DNA from 3 places in the Paenibacillus sp. S29 genome. Region 2 is predicted to be linked to each of the others. Evidence: riboswitches for the same ligand, from Rfam matches in the RefSeq annotation. Region 2 holds a riboswitch; each other region holds the start of a gene.

Region 1 (3,281 bases), on a different contig from region 2:
TGAATACGCTCGATTCCATGGTTGGCTATAAAAATGAAAAGTATCTGCATTTAGGCTGGGCTTCAGCACGTCTGGATGATGTGGCTAACTACATTCCGGCACGCCTGACAGCGGCAATGCTTGTGGTAGCGGCGTGGATGTACAAGCGAGATGCTGCTAGAAGCTGGCGCACAGTCAAGCGAGACGCTCGTCTGCACCCAAGCCCGAACAGTGGCTTCCCGGAATCAGCTGTTGCTGGAGCACTGGGGATTCGTCTTGGAGGCTATAATGTGTATCATGGCGTGCGCTCCTTTCGTGCATACATGGGCGATTGGATACGACCGCTAGAATCGAAAGATATACGGCATACAATCCAGCTGATGTTCGCCGTGTCCAGTATGTTTGTAGGATTGTGTTTGTTAGGAGCCGCAGGTTGTTTTGCCTTGGGATGGGTGCAGTGAGGGTGAGGCGTGACACACTGAATAATGATCGAGCAGGAAGTGACATGATCTTGAAACAAGATATAGCAGCGAAAAGGACAGTAGAATACGCACAAAATCCGAACTCACAGGAGGATAAGGTGCCGGATTATGCTAAAGAAGATCTGCATTGGGACATGGAACTCGTGTTAGTTCGTCACGGCACAACCTTATGGAATAAGGAACATCGATATCTGGGACACTCCGACTTAGGTTTGCTACCGGGAGCAGAACAGGAATTAAAGCCTTTGCAAGAAGAATTGCAGGGGCAGTCCTTTGCTCGAATCTATTGCAGCGATTTAATGCGATGTCGCCAGACCTTGCAGATCATTGTGCCGGAATCAGAATTGACGTCTGGAGGTTCCCTATCTATTATGTCTCCTACGATGGAACCACGTCTGCGAGAGCTTCATTTTGGCGAGTGGGATGGAAAAACGTATGACATGCTCAAGGATGTATCGTTGTATCGCGCTTGGATTGATGAGCCGCAACGGATAACCCCTCCTGGAGGAGAGTCTTGGACAGATTTTGTGAATCGTTTGCGGAAATTTCTTGACTCTCTGTATGAATGGCGTGTTGCTATGGAAGTTCAACGCATGGATTTGACTGCTGGGCCGCTCTCTGTTTTGGTCGTTACGCATGGTGGCGTAATTCGTCAGTTAGCTTGTATGCTGATACCGGGCCATGATTTTTGGAGTCTGAATCCGAAGCCGGGAGAAGCATTTAGGATTCAATTGAGGCTGGCGGGACCGCACAATTACATAGCGGAAATGCTCCCTCGTTAGGTTAGACACCAGTGGATAAAGAGGCTGTTTGGGTTGTAAGCCGCCTCATTTTAACCTATAATCATCAAGTAAAAGAACGGCTTGACTACCACTACATCAAATATCCAGCAGACGAGGTCGGCGCAGTGTGATGAAACTATGGTTTCCCTTGCCTGCGCTGTTAAAAGGGAAGTCGGTGTAAGTCCGGCGCGGTCCCGCCACTGTAAATGGAAACATGCCCGTTAGTCCTGCTTTATGTGCTACTAAGCATATGAAGGAATTTCAGGACATGGATCTTACCATAAGTCAGGATACCTGCCCGTCCGCCTGTCACCATAATCCTTCGAGGAAAGGATGACGTGTTCGCAGTGACTGTCCGTGCGGAAAGAAGCTGCCGCCTGCGCACGATCTGCGCTAACGTGACCCCTGTGTCCTGATATAAGGATGCGGGGGTTTTTTGATAGGAAAAGAAGGCTGGATTTAGAAGATATCTGATGATGCTCAAGTAACGCTCTTAACGATTTTTTTATGAAGGGGTGCAAATCATGGTAGGAAAAAAAATAAAGGTTTGGACAACAGGTCTATTGGTTCTGATTTTGGCAGTTGTGCTGAGTGCATGTGGCGCTAATGGAAAAAATGCAGAAAATAAAGAGAATCAGACTTCTGCACAGCAGCCAGGAAAGACCGTAACCGCACAAGAGCCTCCGGGCAAAACAGTTTACCCACTCACAGTTAAAGATGCAACAGGACAGGAATTTACATTCAAAAAAGCGCCGGATAAAATCGTTTCCGTCTCCCCGGCAGAAACCGAGGCGCTGTTCGCCATCGGGCTGGATAAGGAAATAGTTGGCGTCTCCGACTACTCTGATTACCCGGAAGCAGCTACGAAAAAGCCTAAAGTGGGCGGTATTATGAAACCGAACGAAGAGGCGATCATTGCTGCTAACCCGGGAGTCGTTTTTGCAGGGATATCACTTAGTGAACAGGCTACGACCAAGCTGCGCGACATGGGAATTATGATTTTTAAAACGGAACCGAAGACAGTTGAAGATGTCATAGCTAACATCGAATTGTATGGAAAAATCACCGATCATCAGAAAGAAGCGAGAGCGGTGACTGACAAGATGAGAGCAGATGTAGCGGAAGTGAAAGAAGGAGTTAAAAATATCGGTAAAGGGCAGAAGCTGCGGGTATACGTCGAGTTTTCACCAGGCTGGACAGTTGGTAAAGGCGAGTTTATGGACGAGCTGATTACGTTGGCGGGCGGCGAAAATGTAGGTGCCACGCAGAAGGGGTGGTACCAAATTAGTGAGGAAAATATTATTGCTGCGAACCCTGACGTGATTTTGTACAGCAAAAGTGTCAAGGACGACAAAACTGGTCAAACACTCGGCGAAATCATTAAAGCTCGCAGTGGATGGGATCAAATATCGGCTGTTCGCCACAACCGGGTGTTTGCCGTGGATGATAATTTGATCAGTCGTCCGGGTCCACGCGTAACGGAAGGTCTCAAGGAAGTAGCCAAGGGCGTGTATCCTGAAATTTTCAAATGAACCGTAAACTGATCGGCTTTGGAGGGACAGGTCTTGTCCTGCTGTTGCTGACGCTGCTGCTCTGTCTTGGTATCGGCTCGGCCAAGCTTCCGGTCAGCCAGATCACGGGCATTCTGGTTAACCACCTTCCGTGGTTAGGCGATACGTTTACACCGGATTGGAATACATCCTCAGAGCAGATTATTTTGAAGGTCCGATTGCCACGAGTGTTACTGGGAATGTTGGTAGGAGCAGCGCTGGCGCTGGCGGGAGCCGGATTTCAGGGTGTGCTGCGTAATCCTTTGGCTGATCCGTATACACTGGGGGTATCCTCGGGGGCTTCGGTAGGAGCGGCAGTACTGATCTATTGGGGCCTTCAATTTTCATTTGTTGGCATATGGACGCTGCCGCTAGTGGCATTTACGACCGGAATGCTGACGCTGTGGATGGTGCTGACGTTGGCACGGGAAGGTGGGAAAATTCCGACACAAAGTCTCATTTTGTCGGGTGTGGTGATGCAATCCTTT
Region 2 (3,281 bases):
ACTGGAGGCTTTCCGTGAGGATGTGATTGCTGTATCAGTAGGGAAGGTGACTGCACAGTCCATTGTGGAAGAAGGGATTGATCGAGTCGTGTTTCCAACCGAAGAACGCATGGGCGCGATGATGGTGGAGCTGGGCAAATATTTTGAGCATAACGATTCGGTGCATGGCTGTGGTCTGAAGATCATGAATGGTCATTGAAATGAGATGGAAATGAGATAGAAATTATAAATATAGTATGCTAAAAATGAACTTATATTTTTGGATAAAGCGTAAAATAAAGATAAGGGCCTGCGAGGTCTTTATCTTTTTTTTTTGTTGGACATGCATCGACAAAGATTTTTGTTATAGCGAAAATATTTAGCTAATATAATGAATAAGTTTCGATGCATGATACTTAGGACAGGAGCTGAGACGTTAATGAATTCTATTTGTGTATTTGCCGGGTCCAGACCTGGACATTCATCGGTATATGTTGAAGCGGCAGGCAAGCTGGGAGAAGCCATGGCTCGCCATCATATCCGTCTGATCTACGGTGGCTCCAGTAGGGGGCTGATGGGAGAGGTGGCGGATGGAATACTGGCGGGTGACGGTCAGGTCACTGGCATTATGCCCACCCTGTTATTTGATGCAGAGATCATTCATCGGGGAGTTACCGAGTTCATTGAGGTAGCAAGCATGCATGAGCGTAAAGCGGCAATGAGCGAGATGGCCGATGCGTTTATTGCCCTTCCGGGTGGCTTGGGAACCTTTGAGGAGCTGTTCGAGGTATTGTGCTGGGCGCAAATCGGCATTCATCGCAAGCCGATTGGGCTGCTGAATGTGAATGGATATTTTGACCCGTTAGTAGAAATGGTGCGTCATAGCGTGCAAGAAGGGTTTACCGGGGCTGAGCATCCAGCGTTATTAAGTATCTCTGCGGACCCGGACGAATTGCTACATATGTTAAAAAATAAAGCAGAGAACTTGAAATAAAGCGTTTTTCGTGCTTGCACAACTGATTGAGGCAAGGTTATGATAAGACCCATAATCAAATAGCGGACAGACAAGGTGCCTTTGCGGTTGAGCAAAGGGTAACAGGGAATCGGGTGCAAATCCCGAGCGGTCCCGCCACTGTAAGGAAGAGGATTTTTTTAAATGGTCACTCGTGAAAAACGGGGAAGACGAAAGAATCTGTTGATGCCAAGCCAGGAGACCTACCTTGATCTGTATGCACCGTTAACCTTCGCGGAGAGGATGGGTGTACGAAATCAGGAAATCAGGCACACGTTGCTTTTTCCATGTTGGTTAGAGGTTTGCGTGGATATGAACGTGCAGCAGCGTTTGAAGCGTAAACAGACAGGTGGAAAACAACGGCAGGCTGGAGGAAGACAAATAGTGTCTTCTTACGCTGTTTTTTCGTCTGATGAGAGATACGTACATAGAAACCCCATCCGGGCAGGATGGGGTTTTTTGAGTTACACGATGTGCATAAATCATTGAAATAGATAGGATAGCTACCCTGAAAAGGGTGAATAGGAGGAGCACGATGAGCCCATTAGGAAAATTGCTGGTGATTGGATTTGGACCAGGAGATATGGAACATATCACAAAACGGGCGCTGGATGCGCTGGCCGAAAGTGAGGTCATTATCGGCTACAATACCTACGTTGATTTGATCCGTCCGTTGTTGAACGGACAGGAGATTGTACGCACAGGGATGACAGAGGAAGTGAGCCGTGCGCAGGAGGCGGTTCGCCAAGCAGAGATGGGCAAGAAGGTAGCTGTCATTTCCAGTGGAGATGCAGGAGTCTATGGTATGGCAGGGCTGGTGTACGAAGTGCTGATGCAAAAAGGCTGGCGACGCGAGGACGGGGTTGAGGTAGAAGTCGTACCGGGGATCTCGGCTATTCAGTCCTGTGCCTCACTGTTGGGGGCGCCAGTTATGCATGATGCTTGCACGATCAGTCTGAGTGATCATCTGACCCCATGGGAAACGATTGTGAAGCGTGTAGAAGCAGCGGCTTCGGCCGATTTTGTGATTGCATTATACAACCCGCGCAGTGGTCGGCGTACCCGCCAGATTGTGGAGACGCAGTCCATTTTGCTGCGTTACCGCGATCCGCAAACTCCAGTTGGGTTGGTGAAAAGTGCTTATCGTGAACGTCAGCAAGTTATTGTAACGACGCTGGAAGATATGCTGAATCATGACATCGGGATGCTGACAACTGTAATCATCGGCAATTCCTCGACAACGGTGTATGACGGCTTGATCGTGACTCCGCGCGGATATCAGCGCAAATACACGCTGGATGCGACCGAGCAAGCGCTCAAGCCGCATCAGCGTCTCCGTACGGAAGCAGAGCCGTGGTCGCTGGGCGCGCAAGAGGCCGCACCGCAGGCAGGCGCAGCCCCGACTACGCCCGCTGGACCCTCCGCGAGCGGCGCTGCGGTTGCGACGCAGGCACGCCCGCAAGCGATGGCTGCCGTGCAGGCAACGACCGCTGTGCAAACCGGGGCGGCCCCGGCATCGCTAGCGGCAGAGGCACTAAGCCGCCTCGCTGTCGGCGGCAAGCTGCCTGGCGCAGCCAACGCTCGCTGGAGCGGGCAAGCGCCTACCGCCGAGAGCACCGCCGGAACGTCAGCAGTGGCCGGAGTGGGGGCCCCGGCCGGGATGGCGACAGGCGGCTTTGGCAAGCCTGCGCTATTTGAGGTGGGCGTTTCCCCGGGTGTGGGAAACAAGAAATTCACCGCTCGCCAGATGGCGCTGCTCGCCGAGGTAGCGGGTGATGACGGCGAGCTGGAATACACGCCAGATCATCAGATCGTGCTGCGCGTACCGTGTGCAGACCCCGAGGAACTGGTCGGACGGCTGCGGGATGAACGATTCATTGTCATGCCGATTGGCGATGTGTTTAAGGTGAAGGCGTGCGACTTCTGCAATATGGAGAAGGATGACGCTGTGCCTGTGGCTGAGCATTTACAGGTTGTACTTGGCGGATTACAGGCACCCAAGGAAACGAGCATTGCTTTGAACGGATGCGGTATGGCCTGCTATGGAGCGGTGCTGGAGGATATCGGCATCGTCTATCGCAAGGGAGGATACGACCTCTTCCTTGGTGGCAAAAAATTCGGTCGCAATGCTCATGCCGCTCAGCCCGTAGCGGAAGGGATTCCGGGTGATCAAATTACTGACATCGTGGAGAACGTCATCGCTGAATATAAGGAAAAAGGGCATCCGAACGAGCGTTTTCATAAATTTTTTAAACGTGTAGGCGTCGTTGCGGGTTTCCGGCATGAAGAT
Region 3 (3,281 bases), 240 kb from region 2:
GTATGAGCAGTAAGCATACTGTACATAGCAAAATCCCAATCGTTTTTGGTCAACGCCTCGTCGATATTTTCCACCTTGTGAATCTTGACCTGGATTCCCTCTTTCAGCAATTGGCTTTGGATGACCTCAGCCATAACAGAGAGCTCCGGACGCTGAGGAAAAGTCAGCAGCGTAACCTCGAACGGCTTGCCTTGCTTAGTCCATGTCCCTTGGGCGTCCTTCTGCCAGCCATCCTTCGTTAACAGCTGATCCGCCGTTCCGTCCAGCGCTTTACGCTCAACTTTACCGAAGGGAAGAATGCTCGGGAACGGACTGCTTGCTTCCGTACCGAAGCCCCTCATGACGGCGCTCACAATCGATGTGCGTGGAATCAGGCTGTCCACCACCTTACGGTTCGCCGCATCCTTGAATACTGGGGATTCCATATTATACACGAGCATATGGGTGCGCAAGGAGGGAGCCGACAGCACCTGTAGCTTGTCGTTCTTTTTCAGTACCTCTGCGTTATCAACCGGAATATCCGTCGCTACATCCACCTCGCCGGATTGCAGCGCCATCAGGCGCGAATTCCCGTCCGTAATGAACTTCATCGTCGCTTCAGCCAATCGTGCCTTCTCGCCCCAATATCCGTCATAACGCTCTACGATCAAGGATTGGTCCTTGTTGAACGCTTTGATTTTAAAGGCGCCTGTCATCGCTGGGTAACTCTGCTCATCTTTCATCGATGCCACATCCAGTACAATCGTCGATGGATCAGCTAGATTGGACACCAACGCCGCATTCGGCTGGTTTGTCGTGATCTTTAAGGCCAGCGGGCCGCTTACATCAATGGACTTCACATTCAGTAAATCCTTCGCCAGATGGCTTTTCTCGATAGAGCGTAGCAAAGATGCTTTTACACTTGCTGCATCCATACTCTTTCCATTATGAAAAGTGACTTTATCCTGCAAGCTGAACGTCCAAACTGTAGGACTATCCTGCTTCCACTCCTTTGCCAGCCAAGCCACAGGCTCCAGCTTTTCATTCAAACGTACCAGTGTCTCACCTGCACCGGATCGCATCACATCCCAGCTATTATCTCCGTGCGGGTCAACACCTGACGGTTTCCATGTATACGCCATTACCAGCTTTTTACCTGTCGCTGTTTGTTGTGCTGACGCGTTCTCATCTTTGCCGGAGCTATTCGACGTCTTATTGCTAGTACATCCCGAAAGAGCCATAACTGCCAGTAACAGCATCACCCCTGTACATATCAACCATGAGCGCCTGCTACGATTGCTAATCATTCGATGAATCCCCCTCTATCTTGTAAAATCATATAAACCTAACGCAAAACGCGAAAAAAGCATTCCGGACCACTTGATCAGCAGTCAGAAATGCTTTCATTATAAAATGTCAAAACACACCTCGAAGCCAACTCCAAAAACATAGAAGGGATCAGATCGGTTTCAGACATTCCGTATGCAGCACGCCTAACCACCTCCCCAGCATCCCGTGGGTCTGACAGTGATGTCAAAACAGGCAGGTCTCCTGACTCCAAGCGTATCTTTCAGGCCTTCCCGGTTCTTCACAGTTCCAGTGGCTGTTCTGAAAGCTCCAGCAGTATCCTGCTGATGCCTGTATACAGTGGCGGGCCCGTGTCGGAATCAACCGAACTTCCCTTTTAAGTGAACACGCTCAACAACTATCCACATGGTCTCAACAAAACCCCGTACATAGAGTCGTCCGGCTCACACCTGTTTTCTTCCTTTATTTCTTTCCATTACGATCTTATTTTGTTGTCACAGGCTTGTCAATAAATGCTGTATAATAATTCAAATTTGAATGATATGGCGAGAATGAAGGTAATGGCTATTCATTGCGTGCACGAAATGACGGGCATTCCGTCTCCCTCATGATGTCCCGAAAACTGTACCAGACTACTTAATGAATCTAAAAGAGAAGCATAAACGAAAATTTAGCAGCGAGATTGCATCAATTTGTACAAGCTATTAAAAAAGATACATTATATCAAATGCCTGAAAAAGCAGTTGGTTATTCCTTCTCCAAAAAATTGAGGAAGAAAAAAATTTGAAAAGCGACAAAACCAAAGAGTTGATCGGAAATTTAGTGAGCAAACCTTGTGGAATTTCTATTATAAGGATAACAGCATTGGGGGCAGCTACCAAACAAAAGAACTATATTGTTGATTCTTCTCAGACAGCCTTTGAGACAAATTTAACTATTAGAGAATTTACCCGTAAAACATTCCTTAGTGATTTAGAGAATGAGTTTGAAAAGCCTCCGGTGATTAGCCGGGGGCCTAATTTGTTAACTGACCATTTCCTGACAAGCCATGTCAGCGTGCCGTTTAGGTGCCTAGCAGTCAAGTTATTTTTTAGCTAGTAAGTGAGCTAAGCGAGGGATCTTGCAGGTCGTTCACAGCGTCGTACTGTAAACCAGGACGAAGCGACGGCTTGCTTTTACGCTCGAAAAGTTGTGGAGCTAAAGAGTTTTGTACGAACAACCAAACGGGGAGGCACTTGCTATTAAACCGTCAGTTAATAAAAGGACCGTTGCGATCAATACGGCTCTCTTCTATCTTATTTTAAATTTTATCCATTAAATAAAATTATTTACAAACATAAAATTTACAGGTAATATTTACTTATTCCTTCTTATGGATAAAAAAACAATTGTATACACGACTCCAGAGAGGAGACTTAGTAGAAATGAGGTTGATAATGTTCTGAAAATAAAAGTAGATGCGGACACTGTGTAAAGTTGCAATGAGCCGTTAAGCGAAGAAGTTGTCGTCGTTGGTCCTTGAATAAAGGAATAATATATTCCTACCAAAAAACCGTAAGACAAATACTTAAACAGATTTTTTTCAAATTTACTCATTTCTTAGCCCCCAATAATATTTTTCGAAGAGGAGAATTTTAATACTATGAAACCATTCAAAGTCATGACTAAAACAGCAATAATTGCAGCATTGACAGCAATATTATTACCATATGGAGCCATTGCTTCTGCAAATGATGCGCCGAATCCATTGTCATCGACAATACAATCAGAAGCCGGAAAATGGGAACCGACAGATGAAATAAAGGCCAAGGAAGGACAAGTCTACAAATATATCGATCCTAGTAGTGTTAACGATGATGTTTATTACTATTATGTCAATTACGACAATTTAAATCAAGAAAAAGGTAATAATGATAGAATTAGTACCCAATCCATTGGGGTGACTCCTATTGTTAAAACCCATGAAAATCTAGGTTATTGGGTTGATACAAACA

What was found. A riboswitch is a leader RNA that binds a small molecule or an ion and turns the genes downstream of it on or off. The one in region 2 is predicted to bind cobalamin.
Region 1: another riboswitch for cobalamin. It lies ahead of ACL9RM_RS17985 (ABC transporter substrate-binding protein); the one in region 2 lies ahead of cobJ (precorrin-3B C(17)-methyltransferase).
Region 3: another riboswitch for cobalamin. It lies ahead of ACL9RM_RS01030 (ABC transporter substrate-binding protein); the one in region 2 lies ahead of cobJ (precorrin-3B C(17)-methyltransferase).

The regions. Positions count from the first base shown of each region.
Region 1 covers NZ_JBMOUI010000010.1:176,175-179,455, reverse strand. Annotated here, with positions in the region: gene cbiB (adenosylcobinamide-phosphate synthase CbiB) at 1-440, shown strand, start outside; gene ACL9RM_RS17990 (histidine phosphatase family protein) at 485-1,243, shown strand; cobalamin riboswitch at 1,366-1,559, shown strand; gene ACL9RM_RS17985 (ABC transporter substrate-binding protein) at 1,768-2,775, shown strand; gene ACL9RM_RS17980 (FecCD family ABC transporter permease) at 2,772-3,281, shown strand, end outside.
Region 2 covers NZ_JBMOUI010000001.1:454,988-458,268, forward strand. Annotated here, with positions in the region: gene ACL9RM_RS02085 (uroporphyrinogen-III synthase) at 1-199, shown strand, start outside; gene ACL9RM_RS02090 (TIGR00730 family Rossman fold protein) at 419-973, shown strand; cobalamin riboswitch at 1,031-1,216, shown strand; gene cobJ (precorrin-3B C(17)-methyltransferase) at 1,527-3,281, shown strand, end outside.
Region 3 covers NZ_JBMOUI010000001.1:217,882-221,162, reverse strand. Annotated here, with positions in the region: gene ACL9RM_RS01030 (ABC transporter substrate-binding protein) at 1-1,286, opposite strand, end outside; cobalamin riboswitch at 1,504-1,707, opposite strand; gene ACL9RM_RS01025 (hypothetical protein) at 2,071-2,385, shown strand; gene ACL9RM_RS01020 (hypothetical protein) at 2,930-3,281, shown strand, end outside.